DNA from 3 places in the Cytobacillus dafuensis genome. Region 3 is predicted to be linked to each of the others. Evidence: predicted binding sites of a transcription regulator. Region 3 holds the regulator's gene; each other region holds the start of a gene.
What was found. Region 3 encodes LexA, which represses DNA repair genes until DNA is damaged. Its sites were predicted from a motif close to CGAACATATGTTCG; they were not measured.

Region 1: the regulator LexA is predicted to act here: its motif matches at 4,976-4,989, upstream of pcrA (DNA helicase PcrA).
Region 2: the regulator LexA is predicted to act here: its motif matches at 3,942-3,955, upstream of FSZ17_RS15460 (Y-family DNA polymerase).

What each region holds. Positions count from the first base shown of each region.
Region 1 covers NZ_CP042593.1:751,331-758,919, reverse strand. Annotated here, with positions in the region: gene FSZ17_RS03815 (CamS family sex pheromone protein) at 1-679, opposite strand, end outside; gene ligA (NAD-dependent DNA ligase LigA) at 705-2,711, opposite strand; gene pcrA (DNA helicase PcrA) at 2,730-4,955, opposite strand; gene pcrB (heptaprenylglyceryl phosphate synthase) at 5,095-5,769, opposite strand; gene FSZ17_RS03795 (YerC/YecD family TrpR-related protein) at 6,141-6,443, opposite strand; gene FSZ17_RS03790 (DUF3048 domain-containing protein) at 6,471-7,532, opposite strand.
Region 2 covers NZ_CP042593.1:3,233,122-3,240,710, reverse strand. Annotated here, with positions in the region: gene FSZ17_RS15485 (SOS response-associated peptidase) at 1-329, shown strand, start outside; gene tagU (polyisoprenyl-teichoic acid--peptidoglycan teichoic acid transferase TagU) at 446-1,360, opposite strand; gene FSZ17_RS15475 (MBL fold metallo-hydrolase) at 1,826-2,785, shown strand; gene FSZ17_RS15470 (SDR family NAD(P)-dependent oxidoreductase) at 2,837-3,631, shown strand; gene FSZ17_RS15465 (YqzH family protein) at 3,642-3,839, opposite strand; gene FSZ17_RS15460 (Y-family DNA polymerase) at 4,051-5,310, shown strand; gene FSZ17_RS15455 (YolD-like family protein) at 5,349-5,684, shown strand; gene FSZ17_RS15450 (HD domain-containing protein) at 5,848-6,825, opposite strand; gene FSZ17_RS23490 (hypothetical protein) at 7,025-7,186, shown strand; gene FSZ17_RS15445 (CDGSH iron-sulfur domain-containing protein) at 7,333-7,545, opposite strand.
Region 3 covers NZ_CP042593.1:2,197,902-2,205,490, forward strand. Annotated here, with positions in the region: gene FSZ17_RS10385 (MerR family transcriptional regulator) at 1-300, shown strand, start outside; gene glnA (type I glutamate--ammonia ligase) at 335-1,669, shown strand; gene FSZ17_RS10395 (DUF1259 domain-containing protein) at 1,874-2,263, opposite strand; gene FSZ17_RS10400 (polysaccharide deacetylase family protein) at 2,391-3,125, opposite strand; gene lexA (transcriptional repressor LexA) at 3,477-4,100, opposite strand; gene yneA (cell division suppressor protein YneA) at 4,252-4,578, shown strand; gene FSZ17_RS10415 (YneB family resolvase-like protein) at 4,605-5,261, shown strand; gene FSZ17_RS10420 (DUF896 domain-containing protein) at 5,356-5,589, shown strand; gene tkt (transketolase) at 5,755-7,589, shown strand, end outside.

The DNA of each region.
Region 1 (7,589 bases), 1.4 Mb from region 3:
TAGGCACTTCTTCTAAACCTTCAATTTTCCTTAATCGCTTTAACACTTCTTCCGCAAGCTTTTTTCCTTCTTTTTCAAGTTCCTTATGGTCAATTTTCGTTTCATAGGTAGGACCATATTGAACCTTTTGATAGTAATAGGTAGAATTCAGTGCAAGTCCAATGACAACCCCTTCTAACTGAACCTTACCTTCATCATTTTTCACTAAATAATTATGCTCTAAAATATGGGCTAAATACTTAGGGGTTTCTTCCTTCCCATTATCAATCGGGTTAAGGCCTAAATTTTCAGCTTCCGAAAGCTTTTTTTCTTTTAATTGTTCAGGTGTTAATTTTCGATTTAACCATGAACGAACCGTATCTTTTTTCAAATACTGGCCCTCTTGAAATATATACTTATCAGGATCATACTCATTTTGAGCCACTCTCATTAGCCCTGTCTCGAATTCATTAATGTCATATTTTGAATTAATGTTTCCCACGACAAGTCCTCTTGACTCACTAGGTTTGAAGGGTAAAACAGTACGGTAATATTTATCTGAAATTTTATAGTTAGGAATGATTGCTTTCTCTTTAGCATCCATCTTACCTTGGACTACTTCTTCCTCTTTATTAAATTTTGGCGCACAACCAGCAAGAAGAAGGCTGAGAGATAGAGCAAGCATCATTATTTTCTTCACGGAATTCCCTCTCTCTTTTAACGTTTTAATCTATTAGTTCTTCGACAAGTCTCTCCTCATTCCAAATGTCGATTCCTAATTCTTGAGCCTTTGTAAGCTTTGACCCTGCATCCTCTCCGGCAATCACAATATCCGTTTTCTTACTGACGCTTCCCGCTATTTTTCCACCTAAAGCCTCGATTCTTTCTTTCGCATCATTTCTAGTCAGTTTTTCTAGCTTTCCCGTTAATACAATCGTTTTTCCGGCAAAAATCGATTCAGCGTTTTCAGCCGAAACAGGCTTAGGCCCCTTGTAAACCATATTTACTCCTGCTGCTTTCAACTCATGAATCAGCTCTTTCACTTCTTCCATTTCAAAAAAAGTGACGATTGAATCGGCCATTTTCTCGCCAATTTCATTAATAGCTGTCAATTGTTCATGAGTAGCAGTATGAAGATTCTCTAAGGTATCGAAAGTTTGCGCTAATGTTTTTGCTGCTTTTTCTCCAACATGTCGGATACCAAGCCCAAATAATAGCTTTTCAAGGGAGTTTTGCTTCGAAGCCTCAATCGCCTCTAGTAAATTGTTAACCGATTTTTCTCCCATGCGTTCTAATTTAATTAATTGCTCGTAAGTGAGCTTATATAAGTCAGCTACATCCTGAATAAGATTTTCAGAAAATAATTGACCAACGACCTTTTCGCCTAAACCGTCAATATTCATGGCATTCCGAGAAACGAAGTGAATGAGGCCTTCACGGATTTGGGCTGGACATTTGGGATTTAAACAGCGTAATGCCACCTCCCCGTCAAGTCGAACAAGATCACTTTCACATTCAGGGCAGTGTGTTGGCATATGAAATTCGACTTCTTCACCCGTTCTTCGGTCTGCAAGTACATTCACAACTTCTGGAATGATATCCCCTGCTTTTTTCACCACAACCTGATCCCCGATTTTTATATCCTTTTCCCGAATGAGATCTTCATTATGAAGGGAAGCGCGCTGAACGGTTGTTCCAGCAACACGGACAGGATCTAGAATGGCTGTTGGCGTAACAACTCCAGTTCTCCCTATGCTTAACTCTATCCCCTTTAAAGTCGTAATGACTTCTTCAGCAGGAAATTTATAAGCAATCGCCCAACGAGGACTTTTCGCTGTTGCTCCAAGCTCTTGCTGCTGATCAAGTGAGTCAACCTTTATTACAATCCCATCAATATCATAGGGTAAATTGGGACGCTCATTGGTCCACTTTTGAACATATTCGATGACTTCTTGAATGTTTTCACACTTTCTTCGTTCCTTATTTGTCTTAAATCCAAGTGTGTCCAAAAAGTCTAGTGCTTCACTATGCGATTCTATTTCCGTTTCGCCTGTATTTGTTATGTTATATAAGAAAATATCAAGATTCCGAGAGGCAGCAATGCGAGGATCTAACTGCCTTAAGGATCCAGCAGCTGCATTTCTTGGATTGGCAAAAACTTCTTCACCCTTCTCCATTCTCTGCTTATTCATTGCCTCAAATGATCGTCTTGGCATAAAGGCTTCTCCACGAACTTCAAGTGTCACTTCCTGCTTCAATCGAAGAGGGATTGAACGAATAGTTCTTAAATTAGCTGTAATATTCTCTCCTGTCGAACCATCACCTCTTGTTGCGCCTAGAACAAATAGACCTTGCTCATAGCGAAGCGAAATAGCCAAACCATCTATTTTCAGTTCACAAACATAGGAAAAGTCATCCCCAACAAGTTGCCTAATACGGCGGTCAAAATCCATTAAGTCCTGTTCGTTAAAGGCATTGCTCAAACTAAGCATTTGAGACTGGTGCTGGACTTTTTCGAACATATCCAGAACTTCTCCACCTACACGCTGTGTTGGTGATTCAAAAGTTTTCAGCTCAGGATATCGCTTTTCTAATTCCGATAGTTCTCTCATTAGCTGGTCATATTCTGCATCCGATACTGACGGCTGATCAAGAACATGGTATTCATAATTATATTGGTTTAGGAGATTTTGCAATTCCTTTACTTTCTTTTCTGCCATTTGAAAGTCCATTTATTCAACCCCCCATTATTATCCTTTTGTTATTGGAGCAAACTTAGCAAGCAATCGTTTAATGCCAACCGGCTTTGGAAAAGCAATATCCAGTTCGATTCCTTCCCCTTCTCCTTTTACACTCACAACCGTACCCGTTCCCCATTTGCCATGTACCGCCTTGTCTCCAACCTTCCAACCAAGTTCATCTCCACCCGTAGTGTTCATAGCTGGTCGAATTACTGGTTTTCTTTGCAGCGGCCTTGAAGATGAAGCGCCGAATGCTGAATTTCCAAAAGGAGAGCCAGATTTTTGTACCGGCTTTAGGCCATCTAATAGATCTTCCGGAATTTCTTTAATAAAACGCGATGGCGCATTCATAGACGTGCGGCCGAATAATGTCCGCATTTGTGCATTGGAAATAAAGAGTTCTTCCTCCGCTCTCGTAATCCCCACATAAGCAAGCCTGCGTTCCTCTTCCATTTCCGCTTCTTCCATTAAGGATCGGCTGTGAGGGAACACCCCTTCCTCTAATCCGATTAAGAAAACGGTAGGAAATTCTAGTCCTTTTGCTGAATGGAGTGTCATTAAGACAATGGCATCCGCCTTTTCTCCGTCTTCATCGAGCTTATCAATATCTGCTACAAGGGCTAAATCCGTTAGAAAAGCAACAAGGCTTTTATCCTCGCTTGCTTCTTCAAAGTTTTTCGTAACAGAAAGGAATTCTTCTAAGTTCTCGAGACGACTTTGCGCTTCAAGCGATTTCTCTGCAATAAGCATTTCACGATAACCAGATTTGTCTAGCAATTCCTCTACTAATTCAGTAACAGAAAGGTATTCCTGCATTTGCGTATAATTTTTGATTAAATCCCTAAAGTCAGCTGCTGCCTTTGTAATTTTAGGACTCAAGCCAATCAATTCAATTGAATCCAAGGCTTGGAACATAGTCATATCATGAAGCATTGCGAAGTTAGCCATTTTATCAATCGACCCTGAACCGATTCCACGCTTCGGTACATTAATAATTCTTTGCAGACTTATATCGTCATCTGGATTCGCAATCAGGCGAAGATAGGCTAGAATATCTTTAATTTCTTTACGGTCATAGAACTTAATGCCGCCGACAATCGAGTACTCAATATTCGATTTCAGAAGCACTTCCTCCATCACACGGGACTGAGCGTTCGTCCGATATAAAATGGCAATGTCAGATAAATTGCGCTTTCCATCTTTTGTGAGTTCTTTAATTTTTCCTACAACAAATTGAGCTTCACCTTGCTCGCTGTCCGCACGGTAGTAAAAAATCTTATTCCCTTCATCATTTTCAGTCCAAAGATTTTTCGGCTTTCTGTTCATATTTCTTGAAATAACCTCATTGGCAGCAAGAAGGATTCTTTTCGTGGAACGGTAATTCTGTTCGAGCAAAATGACTTCAGCATTTGGATAATCTTTTTCAAATGAAAGGATATTCGCAATATCCGCTCCGCGCCAACGATAAATGGACTGATCCGAGTCCCCGACGACACAAAGGTTTCTGAATCGAGCTGCTAAAAGCTTTACTAGCATATACTGCGCTCTGTTCGTATCTTGATATTCATCAACATGGATATACTGAAATTTTCTCTGGTAGTACTCAAGCACTTCCGGAACACGCTGGAATAGCTGAATGGTTATCATAATGAGGTCATCGAAATCCAAAGCTTGGTTTCTTCTTAGCCTTTTTTGATATTCTGTATAGACATCACTTACAACCTGCTGATAATAGTCACCTGATGTCTTTGCATATTCCTCGGGTGTTGTTAGTTCATTTTTGGCAGAGCTAATTGATCCAAGCAATGCACGAGGATCGTATTTTTTCGGGTCTAGATTTTTATCCTTCAAGATCCCTTTAATTACGGATTGCTGATCCGTTGTATCTAGAATCGTAAAATTGCGGTTAAAGCCGATCCTGTCGATATCTCTTCTTAAAATCCGTACACACATCGAGTGAAAGGTTGATATCCAAATCTCCTCTGCAACGCCGCCCATCATCTTTTGGATTCTTTCACGCATCTCCCGTGCAGCTTTATTCGTAAAGGTAATAGCCAAAATATTATAAGGATTGACTCTCTTTTCCACCATCAAATAAGCAATACGATGGGTTAATACTCTTGTTTTTCCACTTCCAGCCCCGGCCATAAGTAAAAGTGGGCCGTCTGTTGCCTTTACGGCTTTTTGCTGTTCTGGATTTAATCCGTTTAATAGCTTATCTGTTAAAAAATTCATTTCTATCCTTCACCACCATACAAACATACGTTCTATTTTAATTATATTATATTTTCATTGATTGTGAAACTAGCCAAATCAACATGTACATTCCACACGTACAAAATGGTGATTTGTCCACGAACGGTGCCTGACACCGTTATAAAATCGTCTCGAGAGCAGCTTCTAGATTATCATAAATAATATTTCCAACAACAATTACGTCCGCATAGGCTGCCATTTCTTTCGCCTGTTCAGCTGTTTCAATTCCCCCGCCATAGAATAATGTTGTATCCTCTAACGTTTTACTTACTTCTGATACCATTTGGGGATCTCCATAATTCCCGCTATATTCTAAATAAAAAATAGGGAGATGAAACATTTTTTCTGCCATCATAGCGTATGCCTTTACATCGTCATAAGTTAAATTTGCATTTGCATTCGTTAGCTTAGCTGCTTTACAGTCTTCATTAAGAATACAATAGCCTTGAACAAGAATTTCTTCCCAGTTCATAATTTCTCCGTATTCTTTCACTGCCTCATGATGAAGTCCTGTCAGCCATTTTGTCTCACTGCTATTTAAAACCGTCGGAATAAAATATAGATCAAAGCCAGGTGTGATCGATTCAATAGATGACACCTCTAAGACACATGGAACTGTATATCGGCGGATACGCATCATTAAATCAAGCACTTTATCCAATGTAACCCCATCTGTTCCACCGACGATAATCGCGTCCGTTCCCGACTCACAAACTTTTTCTAAATCATCATCCGAAATATATTTATCTGGATCGAGCTTAAACACATGGCGCCACTCGTGAACATCGTACATCCATACTTCCCCCATTCTATCATTCCATTTCATCATTATAACACTTGTGAAATGAATCAAAAAGTAATGCGAAGAGTCTCTTAATTAGAAAAAAAATCCGTACCTTCTCTCACTTTTTTTTATAAAAATAAGTTATTGTCCACTATTCTATTTTATTGTCTGAGTTCACCATTTGCATATTAGAAAAACTTGGCGTTCGCCATGTCCTTTTTGGCGAACGCCTTAGTTTTTCTTATGCGATCTTTTAAGCAGATATTTAATTGAACATGCACTTTACTTTAGAACGTTAATTAACTGAAATTTTCTTATTAGCGAAAAAAGCCGCAGGCAATCTTTACCTGCAGCTTGATAATTTCAATTAGGTTGATCTTTTATTTTGCTTCGTCTTCTTTAATTCGTTCTAATGCCATTTCATAAGCATCGTTTCCATAATTAAGGCAGCGCTTTACACGAGAAATTGTAGCAGTACTTGCACCTGTTTCTGTTTCAATTTTATGATAGGTTTTACCTTCTCGAAGCATACGAGCAACCTCAAGCCTCTGTGCAAGTGATTGAATTTCATTAACTGTACAAAGATCATCAAAAAAACGATAGCACTCTTCTAAATCTTTTAAAGACAAAACAGATTTAAACAACTGATCGAGTTCTTTACCTCTTAATTTATCAATTTGCATATATTCATGCTCCTTTAATTGTATATTCTATTCTTTTACATCGAATGAAATGCTTTGCTCTAATCCTGGGGTGGATGGAATAATATTTATCCAAGTTCTCCCCGGTACAAGTCCAACCTTATTCCCCTTTAATACTGGCAGAATTTTTCCGTCTATATTCTCCCACTCTACTTCATTCCATTTCCCCTTCTGTATCAGATAACCCTTGCCTCCAGAGGTTAGGTTAATGGATCTGCGGCCTACGTTATCAATCACTCTATGCTCCGCTTCAACAATGAAAATATTATCCAGCAGCAATGGTTCACCAGATTCATGATCTGCTGTTAATTCACCATTCGAATACCTCTTATACTTTTCTAAAGCTTCATCGTATTCATAAATAGAATTAAATATACTATTGTTAAAATAGGTGACCATCACTGATTTTGCTTCTTCACCATTTATTTCCTCTACTTCTTTCTTATTCAAAAAAGTAAGGGACGAAGGAGGCTTGTCCATCTCATATTTTCTTTGCTCCGCTCCCTTGAGCACATTTTCAAAAGAAATATAAGAATTATGTGGAGCTTTACGGTCGCTGGCCCGTTTAAATAGAGTTCCATCATAGTTCATACCATTTAAGTTATCAATATAGCCTTTATCGATCAGCGCCTTCGCATCAGGACTATACCCATGGGCAATATAAAGACTATCAAAACCTTTCGCCAGCTCCATATAATAATCCCTTGCACTTCTTACTGGCCCAATTTTCTTTGGCTCTTCACTTTGAAAAATAGCAAGAAAACGAGTAACATCACCTTCTGCTAGTAATTCATAGACAATGTCAGCTTGATTCAGTCCCGATTGTGGACGGGCTTTTGGATGGTTATTAATCATGACAGCAACTGAACGGCCACTCGCTTGTTCCTCTGTTCCAAGTCCTGTTAGTGGAAAATGAAAAGGTAACTCCTTCTCTTCTGAAACCTCTTTCATGCCCTCTTCCGCAGTCTGATCTTGAGTATCTTCTTTATCGACGTTCGATTGATCATTTTTACTGCATCCTGCTGCTAATAGCATTGTTACTATGAGAGCAGCCATCCATTTTTTAGACATAAAGACACCCCAGTATAATTAAGTTTAGGATTATCATAAATCTTTCGCTAGTTCATG
Region 2 (7,589 bases), 1.0 Mb from region 3:
CGATGCGTATAAAACTGAGAACATCTGAACTTTTCGCAATGGCAGGTTTATGGGAGCACTGGAAATCTCCACAGGGGAAATCTGTTTATTCCTGTACTGTTATCACCACAACGCCAAATGAGCTTGTAAAAGATATACACGATCGCATGCCTGTTATTTTACAACCAGAAGATGAAAAAATATGGTTAGATCGTTCAATTACAGCCCCATCTTATCTTGATGGATTGCTTAAGCCTCTTGATCAGGACTTGATGGAGACGTATGAGGTATCTACGCTCGTGAATTCGCCGAAAAATAATTCGCCTGAGTTAATTCAGAAAATTTGCTAGGAGTTTAAAAGACTTGATTATGCCCAGTGTAAAACCTTTATAGGTTTTGGTCACTGTTTTATTTACACTTTTTGTTTTGAGATCATTCTTCGGGTATTTTCTCGTTTTTGCTTTTTTTATTTTAAATGCTCTTTCATTTCAGCTTGAACACGTTCTTTTTCCTCATCAGGGACGATAAAATAGTAAATGCTGTCGATTTTTGTCCCGCTTCCGTTAATGGAGGATTGTTCAACGGTTTTGACTGCAGTCCGATAATTTTTTTGAATGTCTATCATCTCTTCAAACTTTAGGTTTGTTTTTATATTATTTCCTAATGCTTGAAATATCTCTTTATAGTTTGCTAATGAGGAGATGCTTGCTCCTTTCTTAAGTACGGCTTGAATGATTTGACGCTGTCTAAGCTGGCGGCCAAAATCTCCTCGTGGATCTTCATATCTCATTCTCGAAAACGATAAAGCTTGCTCCCCATTTAACGTTATTTCTCCTTTTGGAAAATGCTGATCTACATTGGTGAATTCTAAGTCATTATTAACAGTTACGCCGCCCACAGAATTAATAATTTCTGTAAAACCCTCCATATTAATTTGTATGAAATAATCAATAGGGATATCTAAAAAGCTCTCCACTGTTGCTATTGACATTTCTACTCCACCAAATGCATAGGCATGATTGATTTTGTCCACTGTACTATGACCTATTATCTCTGTTCTTGTATCTCGAGGGATGCTAAGAATCTTGACAGAGTTTAGATTAGGGTTAACTGTCAATACAATAATTGTATCTGAACGTCCACGATCTCCCTCGCGTTCATCAACACCAAGCACTAATACAGAGAATGGATCTTTTTTGGTCAGTGTTATTTCTTCTTGCCTTTTAACTGATTTCTCCCGATCAATAGGCTGATGCATTGTTTCAATCGATTTTGTCAAAGATTTATAAAATGAATATCCATAAATACTCGTACCTATTAAAATAAATAGAATAATTATTCCTGTTGCGTGAAGCCATGTTTTATTCTTTACAGATCTCATTCTTTTCCCCCACCAATTTAACAAAAATTCGGCTGCCTACCGATTGCCGAAATCCTGTTATAAATAGTCATCTTGTACCAGACTCCGCCCATTTGACTGTGTGTCAATGGGGCTATTTTTAAAAAAAGAGCTATTAGTCATTTCTATTCAGTAATAAAGGAATAAATTACATAGCCTCCTCGAGTGTTAGTTGAAAAATATAAAAACACATTTACCTGAAAGAGATTTTTATTTATCATCTTTCCAAACGCAGAACGAAATTTTTTCTCTCCACTTAGTGTATATTGAATTATGTGAAAATAATGACAACAAGTAAAAATAAGGTTAAACTTATGTTTAAAAGGTCAAAAAGTATAAAAATTATTGTGAAGAATTATGTTGGAAATGGCATCTGAGAAACTGAAATGCTTTGAAGTATGTAAATTTGATTCTATCTAAATATAGTAATTTTGAGGGGTTGAAAAAATGGCAGAATGGAAAGATGGCCTTGCTAAATTAGTCATTCCGACACCTTTTTCTGTCGGTGATGTAAATGTCTATGTTGTGAAAGGGGAAAGGCTGACGCTTGTCGATGTTGGGCCAAAAACGGAAGAGGCTTGGGAGGCTTTGAATGCACAATTGAAAGATTTACATTTATCGCCTGAGGATATTGAGCAGGTTGTCCTTACTCACCACCATCCTGATCATGCTGGTCTTTTAGATTTTTTTCCGCAGACTTTGGATGTATATGGACATCGAAATAATCAAAGATGGTTACATCGTACGGATGCGTTTTTAAAAGCACATGATGAATTTTACTATGATCTTTTTCCTAGGTGTGGGATTCCGGAGCAATATTTATCGTTTATTGACTTGATGAAAAAGCCGCTGTCTTTTTCCTGCAGCCGTTCTCTTTCAGGTGAATTGAAGGAAGGGGACATCCCGCCAGGTCTTGACAGCTGGACGGTCATTGAAACACCTGGGCATGCTCAGAGTCATATCGGTTTATTCCGGGAAAAGGACGGCGTTTTTATTGGGGGAGATCATTTACTTGCTCATATCTCTCCGAATCCTTTAATGGAACCTCCTTTGCCCGGCAAAACAAAGCGTCCAAAACCGCAAGTGCAATATAATGAGTCTTTGAAAAAACTGCTGCAGCTACCAATACAGCTCTGTTATTCTGGACATGGCGATAATATTTATCATGTTCATGAACTTATCGAAAAAAGACTTGTCCGCCAGCATGAGCGCGCCTTGCATGTGAAAAAATGGCTGGAAGAAGAGTCCCTTACTGTTTTTGAAATTTGTCAGCGTCTTTTTCCAACAGTATATAAAAAAGAATTTTCCTTAACAATTTCTGAAACAATCGCACAGCTTGATTATTTGCATGCATTGGGAGCAATTAGTATAAATAAAGAGGGGAAAGCTTATCTTTTTTCTGCTTAGCTTTTTGGAAAGAGAGGAGTGCTTCCCAATTGTAGTTAATGAGGTGACACAATGTCAGAGCGTTTGAAAAATAAAAATATTATTATTACAGGAGCTTCAGGTGGAATCGGTGCGTCCATGGCGGCCCTTTGTGCGGAGAGAGGAGCAAATCTTGTTTTGCTCGCCCGAAACGATGAGAAGCTAGGTACACTGAAAGCTGATTTAGAAAGGCGTTTTCAAGTGAATGTAGATGTACATAAACTTGATGTTTCAAACACGGACGAGGTGGAGGCTGTCTTTTCAAAAGTTTTGGAGCAGCTAAGTTCAGTTGATGTTCTTGTTAACAATGCGGGGTACGGTATTTTTCGTGAAGCGTATGAGGCAAAAATTGACGATATTAAAGGAATGTTTGCTGTTAATGTTGTTGGCTTAATGGCTTGTACGAGTATGGTTTTGCCTAAAATGCAACAGCAGGGAAGCGGCCACATCATTAATATTGCCTCTCAGGCTGGTAAGATTGCTACACCGAAATCAAGTGTTTATTCCGCAACGAAGCATGCTGTCCTCGGTTACACGAACAGTCTTCGGATGGAGCTTTCCAAGCATCATATTTTTGTGACTGCCATTAATCCAGGTCCGATTGAAACGAATTTTTTTACGATTGCCGATGAAAAAGGAACATACGTTAAAAATGTAAAGAAATTTATGTTAAAGCCAGAATATGTGGCCAAAAAAGTGGTGGATGCAATGCTGACGCCTACTCGCGAAATTAATTTGCCGCGCTGGATGAATGCAGGCAGTATTGTGTATGCTCTTTTTCCGCGCTTGTTTGAGCGTCTTGGCAGAAGGGCTTTTAATCAAAAATAAGCATTAATTTCTAAAAATACGGTGAATCTGTTATATAGCCATATACGACATCATTGACAATGTCATGTAAGTCACTTTCCTTTTCGCTTTCTTTCATTAAATTAATTTTTTGATACATTTCCTCAAATTCCACGCTGCCAAACGATACAGACTCATTGTATTGTTTTAGGCAGCTTTGGATCATTTTAAATATGAACTTCCTATCCATTTAAAAATTCCTCCTCATGTCGATTATACGGTTTTTAGGTCGATAGACATACTGGAAAAATTCCCTTTTATAAGAAATAAGTCGTGAAATTCCCATTGAAAGAGAACGTATATTCGTTTATTATAATGTGTATACTAAAATTAGAACAAATGTTCTTATTTTTGAGGAGTTTCGCCCAACAAGATTGTCTGCTTTTCAAGGAGGAAGAGCCATGATTGATTACAGCACGATGCCAAAGAAACAGATTTTGTGTGTGGATATTAAGAGCTTCTATGCAAGCTGTTCCGCTATTATGCGCGGGCTCGATCCTCTTGAATGCTATCTCGTTGTTGCTGGAAATCAAGAGCGGAAGGGAAGTGTTGTTCTGGCAGCGTCACCAAGGATGAAAAAAGAATTCGGTATAAAGACAGGAAACCGTTTGTATGAAATTCCAGACGACCCGCGGATTATTGTAGCTGAGCCGAAAATGGCAACCTATTTAAGGGTTTCGACGGAAATTACCCGTGTTTTTAATCGTTATGTTCCAAAGGAAGCGATTCATACGTACAGTGTAGACGAGAGTTTTATTAAGGTGGATGGGGCTCTGCATCTTTGGGGGGATGCTTTCACAATTGCCTGTAAGATCAGGGATGATTTAGATCGGGAATTTCAGCTGCCATGCGCCATTGGAATCGGGCCTAATATGCTGCTTTCGAAGCTTTGTCTTGATTTGGATGCGAAAAGATCGGGGATTGCCGAATGGACATACGACGATGTCCAAACAAAATTATGGCCTGTTTCTCCTTTAAGGGAAATGTGGGGAATTGGGCGCCGTGTGGAAAAAACGCTGAATGGAATGGGGATCTTTACTGTTGGACAACTTGCTCATTATGATTTGAAGCAGCTTGAGAAGAAATTCGGCATCATGGGAAATCAGCTTTACCATCATGCATGGGGGATTGATCTTTCTGAAATCGGTGCACCGATAATGGAAGGGCAAATCAGTTTTGGGAAAAGTCAGATCTTGCTCAGGGATTATAAGGAAGAGCATGAAATTAAGTATGTCATCCTAGAGATGTGTGAGGAAGTGGCAAGAAGGACGCGTAAACATCGGAAAGCTGGAAGGACGATCAGTTTCGGTGTGGGTTACAGCCAAGATGAATTAGGCGGCGGCTTTTATCGTTCGAAAACGCTTGATGAGCCAACAAACATTACAATGGATATTTATCGTGTGTGTGTACAGCTTTTTCATAAATTTTATGAAGGAAAAACAGTGCGGCAAATTTCTCTTTCCATTGGCAATCTTGTTGATGACAATGAAATGCAGCTCAATCTTTTTGATCAAAATGGTTGGAAGAAGAGAGAGCTTGGCTATACTGTTGACCATATCCGATCGAAGTTTGGAGCGGAAGCACTTCTAAGAGCAGTCTCCTATACAGCTGCGGGAACGGCCAGACATAGAGCAACGCTTGTCGGCGGTCATAAAATGTAGGCTGTCACTTTGTTAAAGTTAAATAAGGGGGTTGGATCATGATTCGAGACAGGGGCAGAATAAAATGGACATCCATGATGCTCCCAGAACATGTAAAGCTATTAAGAGATTGGGCGAAGGAAGATACGTACGACCAAAGGCGGGAAATCGATGAACAAAAGCTTGAGAGGATGAATGACATTATTTCCGAGGCAATGGAATTTGGAAAAAGCGTTACAATTACTCACTATAGGCATCAAAATTACGAGATTATTATTGGAAATATTCATTTTTGGGATGATATTAATCAAAAGCTGCATATTGTAGATCGATTTGAGGAGATACACCGGATTCACATTTCTGCTATAGCGGATGTACGGTTTTCCATGCAGTAACCTTATAATCGTTATAAAAACTGAGCAATAGAAAGGCTATACTGTTCTTTTGTTCAGTTTTTAATTCGAATAGCTATATTTATTAAATTGAGACTTCAAATTAGAAGTTTCGTTGGTAATTACTTTTCTTTTCTGTCAAAAGTTCACAAAGAAAAATGATTATTTAGTTAGAGATTATTTTTACATACATACCGTTTTTGGATTTTTTCTTAGCTTCTTCACCGATACTCTTAACATATGCTGATAATTTTGAAGCTCTAATTAATTTATTTTCATAAAGGACAGAAGGGTCAATGAGTCGCATTTTATTTTTACGGTGTAAATCATATTCGTTTTTATCTTCTTTTACTTGTACTCTACGATGAATTCGTTTTATAAGACTTTGTATATCCTTGTCATCAGATGAACGTAATAAGAGCATTACTTCTTTATCTGTTCCAAGCAAGGTATTAAGGTTAATAATATTTTTATCTAATGCTAATTTTAAAGTTTTTGCTAAAAAATCATAGCCATATATATTCAAAGGATCCATGAAGTAATCAATAACTTCTTTATAATAAGTTTTTACAAACCATTCAGCCGTTTCGATATTCTTCAGATACATTTTCCCATCTATTATTATTAAATTCTCGAAAAAATGATGAATCTCTTCCAATGTGATGTTTCCATAATGATACATATCTCGGAGAGTGTAGTCTACTCGATCGGCACATAACTCAGGTGCTGGTTGTTCAAGTAATGTCCACTTGGAGTCGTCTAATAATATTTCTTTATAGTCATAGCCGTATTTCTTAAGGATATGAGGAATTTCAGACTCAGTAACGATTTGATGATAAATTTTTTCGTGGTAATTCTCCTCAATATTGTCAAATACGAAATCAATAACGTGAGAAAATGCTGTATGTGATACATCGTGAAGCAATCCTGCCATTTGTTCTTCTAGGGAGCCACCGAATTTCTTGATTAAGAGCATTACACCGATAGAATGTTCATACCTTGTAACATCCCATTCCTGATTAACTAAATAACTTGATCCACCTTGGTAAACACCTTTTAATCTTTGTACAGGACTACTGTAAATTAGTTCTTCGAGAATTCCATCTATTATAAATTTCCCATAAATTTTATCTGCTACGATCACTCACTTCACCCTTTCAAAATAACTAACTCGGAAATTATATTTGAATCTACTACTAACGAATATTCTGTAATGAATTATAGCAAACATAGTATTCGGTTAATTAGTATTGAATAAATTTTTTATACTGTGAGGATATTTGAAAGTTGTATGGGTAGTTTTCCATTGATGTAGCACCTTAACATTAAGGAGGTGTTTCTATATGCCAAGAGGAAAGGAACTCAAGCAGCTTCCAATGTCCAATCTTGCCCCTGGTGCAGGAGATGATAGCAGTCACATGGATCGGGAAATTCTGCAGGGGATTACTGAGGAGGAGCTAGTAGCTCCTGCAAAGGCTGGGAAGGAAAAGAAAAAACGGAGGTGATTCCTCCGTTTTTTGGCTTCGATAAAGCCTTTGCTTAAAAGGGCGTATAAGAAAAACCAAGGCATTCACCGGAAGGATATGGCGAATGCCTTGGTTTTACTAATGAATAGCTTTTGTACAAATTGGAAGTGCGAAGTTATAATTTCTTACTCTTCTTCTAGCTTTGGCGCGCGAACAACTGATTCAAATTGACCTTTATGTGTTCCATCACAAAATGGAGCTTTGGAGGACAACCCACAACGGCATAGAGAGAAAGCTGGCTTTGTTTCGAATTTATTGCCTTCAGCATCGATTAATTCAACATCCCCCGTAATACGGTAAGAGCCATTATCATTCACCTTAATTGTAACCTTTGACATACATAACCATCCCTTCACAAAAATGTCACATTTTATCTCCCATA
Region 3 (7,589 bases):
GAGCACCAATTGATTTCTCCAGCAAGAACAGATGGAAATAGAAGGATGTTTTCTCTGAATGATATTGATACGCTTCTTGAAGTGAAAGATTTAATTGACCAAGGCGTGAATATGGCTGGAATCAAACATCTCTTTGCTTTGAAAAATCAAGAAACAAATCCAATATTAAAAGCAGAGAAAACAGAACGAGAGCTTTCAAATGATGATGTTAGAAGACTATTACGCAAGGAAATCGTGCAGGCTGGAAGATTTAATCTACCAACATCCAATCCAGGGAATATGAACCGCTTTTTTCACTAATGGTATTCTTTAACAACTAAGGAGGAACTAATCTATGGCAAAATTCACCAAAGAAGATATTAAACGAATCTCTCAAGAAGAAAATGTAAAATTCATTCGTCTACAATTCACAGATATTTTAGGAACAATTAAAAATGTTGAAATTCCTATTAGTCAACTAGAGAAGGCCTTAGATAATAAGATGATGTTTGACGGTTCCTCTATTGAAGGTTTTGTACGAATTGAAGAATCGGATATGTATTTATATCCTGATCTAGATACTTGGGTTGTTTTTCCATGGACAGCTGAGAAGGGTAAGGTTGCTCGTTTAATTTGTGATATCCATAATGCGGACGGTACACCATTCCAAGGAGATCCTCGAAATAATTTAAAAAGGGTTTTAAAGGAAATGGAAGAGTTAGGATTTACAGATTTTAACCTTGGTCCTGAGCCAGAGTTCTTCTTGTTTAAGCTTGATCAAAATGGTGAGCCTTCACTTGAACTTAATGATAATGGGGGCTACTTCGACTTAGCGCCAACAGACCTTGGCGAAAATTGCCGACGTGATATCGTCCTTGAATTAGAAGAGATGGGATTTGAAATTGAAGCTTCTCACCATGAAGTCGCACCTGGTCAGCATGAAATTGATTTTAAATATGCAAATGTTTTAACAGCATGTGATCAAATTCAAACATTTAAATTAGTTGTAAAGACAATTGCGCGCAAGCATGGCCTGCATGCTACATTTATGCCGAAGCCTTTATTTGGAGTAGCGGGTTCAGGAATGCACTGCAATGTATCCCTTTTTAAAGAAGGAAAAAATTCATTTTTTGATGAAAAAGGCGAATTGCAATTAAGTGAATATGCTCGTCAATTTATTGCTGGTATCCTGAAGCATTCAACAGGATTCACTGCAGTTACAAATCCGACAGTCAACTCATACAAACGATTAGTTCCAGGGTATGAAGCACCATGTTATGTTGCATGGTCTGCTCAGAACCGTTCTCCACTAATCCGAATTCCTTCTTCTAGAGGAATTAGCACTCGTGTAGAGGTTCGCAGTGTCGATCCGGCAGCAAATCCTTACCTTGCGATGGCAGTGTTATTAAAAGCAGGCCTCGATGGAATAAAGAACAAACTTGTTCCGCCTGCATCTGTTGATCGTAATATTTATGTAATGTCTAAAGAAGAGCGTATTGCAGAAGGAATCGATGATCTTCCTTCAACACTAGCAGAAGCCCTAGATAAATTAAAATCAAATGAAGTCATTGTTTCAGCATTAGGCGGACATATTTTCGAGCATTTTATTGAGGCAAAAGAAATTGAATGGGATATGTTCCGCACACAAGTGCATCCTTGGGAGCGCGAGCAGTATATGACGATGTATTAATAAGTTAAACCCTTGATACCATTGGTATTGAGGGTTTTTTGTTGTTTAACGGTTTTAGGAATATTATAGTATCTGCCAAATGATGAAATTTACTTATCTTTAAGGATTTTTGTTCGTAAAAAATGGATATTGTTTTGAGGAATAATCGGAAAGAAAGGCAATAAAAAAAGCCGACATAATTGCCGGTTTTTGCAAAAATATTATTTAATTGTTTAAACCCATAAAAGCTTGTGAAACTTTTTGAGCAAAGGCTAATGGAGGCTCAACAGACTGAAAATGAACATATAAAATATTTGGTTTAGTAAATACCCAGTGGTTATGAATTGCACTTACGATTAAACGATTTCTAACAAGAACATTAACAAAAGGGGTTAGCTCTTCTTCAAGAAGGACAACTTCTCCAAGATTAAGTGCATTGCCTTCATAATCCATTGATTCAAAGGTTATACCAGCATGAAGTTCACCTCGACTAGGGCGACCTTGAATAGTAACTTGAAGATTACGAGTGATTTCAATTGAACATATGCCATTCTTCACACTTGCTTTTCCGTTAAGTATCTGAGCGCACTGTTGACAAAGGTTTTGAAAGTTCATTATCAAATGCCACCTCATAATTTTTTTATAGTTTATGAGATGTGTCAGGTGTTTAGAACGTGGAGAAAATCAAGTGAAGGTTCATGTACATTTAAAATGAGAGAAATAGTCGAACCTCAGTTTTATTTTATTCTATAGGAAAGGTATTAAAATAATCTTGATCTATTATTTCAGAACGAAATAACAATTCAGACACCGTCACACATTCGTATCCATTTTGGTATAAAAATCTCAAAGTAGTTTCTAATCCTTTTACAGTTTGAGATGTTCGAGAATATTCTGTCCCAATCCAATCATGAAGTAGAACGATATTACCAGGCCTGATTCCTTTAGTGATATGTCTGGATATTTGGCTAGCTGCAGGGTTTTTCCAGTCCTCTGCATCTAGATGCCACGACCAAAGTATAACAAGTTTGCCGTTTTTTACAGCTGTGTTAATAATTAGATCATTGTGCATACCTCCTACTGGTCGATAAAGAGTTGGTTTATAACCAATGATACTCTGAATAATTTCATCAGTTTGCTCTAATTCAGAACTTAATGTAGAAGATGTAATATTTCTGTTAAAAATATGATTATAAGTGTGATTAGCAATTTCGTGTCCTTCTTTTGCAATCCTTTCTAAAACAGATGGAAATCTTTTTACTTTATTACCTGCTACAAAAAATGTAGCTTTTGCATTGTATTTAGCTAATATGTCAAGAATTTGAGGAGTGAAGACAGGATGAGGTCCATCATCGAACGTTATAGCCACGATCTTTTCTTTTGTATCTACTTCCCATACAACATGTCCTAATTTTTCGTATTCTTCACGACTACGAGTATGGGCTACTGTAGTTAAACAAAATGAAAAATAAAAAATGAAAAGGGCAAAGACAAATAAAGTATTTTTTTTCAAGTAAAGTCACCTCTCATTCAAGAAATAATCCTCAATAGTTTATGTGAATTTGAAAATATTATTTATCAAAGTTATGGAGAGATAGAAATACTTATGTAAGCAAAAAGTTGATTTGGGGTATTGGCTTGATAATAGCAAGCTGCAGTATTGGATGAACGGAGTAATTAGAAAGGGTTCACTAATAAAAATTAGGTGATAGTCCTATCATGGGAAACGGCCCTCCCAACTGTCTTATTATAAGAAAGTATAGAGTTTATATTATCGGTTATTCGCTAAACAAAAAAGGACCGGGCAGTTTTGCCCGGTTTAATTCATTTAGTGGATATTGCGATAAACGCCAATTACTTTACCTAATATGGATACATTACGCAAAATGATAGGTTCCATACTAGAATTTTCAGGTTGTAGTCTAATATAATCCTTCTCTTTAAAGAATCTTTTTACAGTTGCCTCATCATCTTCTGTCATCGCAACGATAATATCACCATTGTTTGCTGTGCTTTGTTGCTTGACAATGACATAATCACCATCTAGTATTCCTGCTTCGATCATACTTTCCCCCATGATTTCTAACATAAAAACCTGTTCATCTGCGGGAGCGAATCTTTCTGGAAGCGGGAAGTATTCTTCGACATTTTCAATGGCTGTTATTGGTTGACCGGCAGTTACTTTCCCTACGATTGGAACATTTACAATCTTATAATCTGGTGTTTGTGAAGTTACATCTAAATCTAAAATTTCAATTGCACGTGGTTTAGTAGGATCTCTTCGAATTAATCCCTTGCTTTCGAGCCTTGCAAGATGACCGTGCACTGTCGAGCTTGAAGCAAGTCCTACTGCCTCTCCGATCTCACGGACAGAAGGTGGATATCCTTTTTGTCTAACTTCATCTTTAATAAAACATAATATATCCTGTTGTCTTTTTGATAATTTCGCCATCATAATTACACCTCTTATGATTTTCTTTACCTAATTATAGCATCTCTAACAACACAGTACAAACATAAGTTCGAATTTCTGTTGACAAAAACATATGTTCTGTTTTATGATTGAAAAAATCGAACATGTATTCTCGTAGAGGTGAATTTCAATGAAAAAATTGTGGAACTTATATTCATATGCTATTATTCTATTCGTTTTAAGTTTTATTACTGCTCTTATCTTGATTGTTCAACTTGGTGGACCAGGAAAAAGTGAATATATTAAAATAACCGTCAATGAAGGTGACTCACTTTGGCAAATTGCTGAGGATTTTTCTGATGAACACACGCTTACAGTAAAAGAGTTTGTCGTTTGGGTCGAACAGAATAACGGGATTTCAAGTGGAAGGATATTTCCAGGTGATGAGCTTGTTATTCCTGTTGTTCAGGATAATAGCGTGAGAAAACAAACAGAATTAGCTAGTTCTCAAAATTAATAAATTTTTATAGTGAGGAATTATTTATGAAAGCAATTATCTACTGCAGGGTAAGTACAACAAAAGAATCACAGGAGACATCACTTTCTAGACAGGAGGAAGAGTTAACCGAGCTTGCAAAGGTAAATAATTTTGAAATTATTAACGTGATTCGTGAACAGGCAAGTGGTTATGAACTAGAAAGAGATGGAATACTAGAATTGCTTTCTCTTATTAAACAAAAGGAAGTTCAAGTAGTTTTAATACAGGATGAAACTAGGATAGGCAGAGGTAATGCAAAAATCGCTATTCTTCATTGTATTCTTAAAGAAGAGGTTTTACTTTATTGTATTTCTCACAATGGAGAGCTTCAGCTATCTGAATCTGACTCTATGGTATTAAATATAGTTGGTATTGTAGAGGAATACCAACGAAAGCTGCATAATATTAAAATTAAACGTGGTATGAAACGTGCTATTGAAAATGGATATAGACCTGAAAATAACTTATCAAATATGGGTGTCCATTCGGGAAGGGAACGAATTGAAGTTCCAATTGAAGAAATCGTACGATTACGGAAAAACGAATTAACATTTTCAGAAATCACAGCAACATTAAGAGGTTTTGGATACAAAATTTCAAAGGCAACCGTGCATAGACGATATCAAGAATATATTGATTCCATTTCAACAGCCATTGAATAAATTTTTTAGGATGTAAGAGGGCATTTCTTGTCAAATGCGCTCTTTTTTAGTAACATGGCAATTGGATTCGATGAAATTTTAAAGGAGCTTAAATATGCTACCAAAAGATAAACTTAATCGTATTAATGCACTCGCAAAGAAGGCCAAAGAAACTGGTTTGACAAAAGATGAAGCGAAGGAACAATCCTTACTTAGAAGAGAATACCTAGAAACCTTTCGTTCATCTATGTTAACTACTCTTAAAGGGGTAACAATCGTCGACCCACAAGGGAATGATGTAACACCAGATAAATTAAAAAAGATTCAAAATAAAGATCAATTGCATTAAAAGAAGGAATACATGGAAATTGTATTCCTTCTTTACATATCCCTTTAATATTGTGACAAAATAAAGACAAGCTGATTATTAATTATTTGACCCAATATGTTGTATTAAAATGTTCCTGACATTAATATTAGAAGAGTAATAAAACATGCAGAGAGGATGAAAAATATGTTTGATAAAATTGATGCTTTATCGATAAACTCCATTCGTACATTATCTATTGATGCTATAGAAAAGGCTAATTCAGGACACCCCGGTATGCCGATGGGTGCTGCTCCAATGGCTTATACCCTTTGGACTCGTTTTATGAACCACAATCCCAAAAATCCAAATTGGTTTAATCGTGATCGTTTTGTCCTATCTGCAGGACACGGTTCTATGCTATTATATAGCCTCCTTCATCTGTCTAGTTACGACGTAACTATGGATGATATTAAAAATTTTAGACAATGGGGAAGTAAAACCCCTGGACATCCTGAGTTTGGTCATACACCAGGCGTCGATGCAACAACAGGTCCTCTTGGACAGGGAATTGCAATGTCAGTTGGTATGGCAATGGCAGAGCGTCATTTAGCAGCTGTTTATAACAGAGACCAATTTAAAATGATTGATCATTATACATACAGCATTTGCGGTGATGGGGATTTAATGGAAGGTGTCTCAGCTGAAGCTGCTTCACTTGCAGGCCATCTAAAGCTTGGAAGATTAATAGTACTTTATGATTCCAATGATATTTCTCTTGACGGTGATTTAAATAAGTCCTTCTCAGAAAGTGTAGAACAGAGATTTAAATCCTATGGCTGGCAATATTTAAGAGTAGAAGATGGGAATAATTTAGATGAAATTTCCAAAGCAATTGAAGAGGCGAAACAAGATGAGACTCATCCAACACTTATTGAAGTAAAAACAGTGATTGGATATGGGTCACCAAATAAGTCAGGAAAATCAGATGTTCATGGTGCTCCGCTTGGTGCAGGCGAATTAAAATTAACAAAGGCTGCATATGAATGGACATTTGAAGAAGATTTCCATGTTCCAACAGAAGTTTATGATCATTTTAATAAGCATGTAGCTGAGCAAGGTGAAAAGAAAGAGCAAGAATGGGCTGATTCCTTCTCTCAATATAAAAATAAGTATCCAGAACTTGCTGAACAGCTCCAACAAGTCATGAATGGTGAGCTTAAAGAGGGATGGGATCATGAAGTGCCTGTTTATGCGGAAGGGAAAAGCCTTGCTAGCCGTGCATCTTCTGGAGAAGCATTGAATGCAATCGCTAAAAACTTACCTTCATTTGTAGGTGGATCTGCAGACCTTGCTGGCTCGAATAAGACTATGATAAAAGGTACATCGGACTTCACACCTGAAACTTTTGATGGAAGGAATATTTGGTTCGGTGTTCGTGAATTTGCAATGGGTGCTGCTCTAAATGGTATGGCCCTCCATGGAGGTTTGAAAGTATTCGGAGGAACTTTCTTTGTATTTTCTGACTATTTACGCCCTGCTATCCGTCTTGCTGCATTGATGAAGCTTCCAGTAACTTATGTATTTACTCATGACAGTATTGCAGTTGGAGAAGATGGTCCTACACATGAGCCAATCGAGCAATTAGCGGCATTACGTGCAATGCCTAACTTATCTGTTATTCGTCCTGGAGACGGAAATGAAACGGCTGCAGCATGGAAACTAGCTGTTGAATCAACAGATAAACCAACAGCACTCGTTTTAACTCGTCAAGACCTTCCAACATTAAAAGGCACAGATGCAGCAGCATACGAGGGAGTTTCAAAAGGCGCTTATATTGTATCCCCTGCAAGTAAAGATAAAGCAGATGTTTTATTACTTGCCTCAGGTTCAGAAGTAAGCTTAGCTGTGGACGCTCAAAAAGCATTAGAAGCTGAAGGGGTATCCGCTTCAGTAATCAGCATGCCATCTTGGGACCGATTTGAAGCGCAAACGAAGGAATACAAGGAAAGTATTATTTCTAAAGATGTAAAGAAAAGATT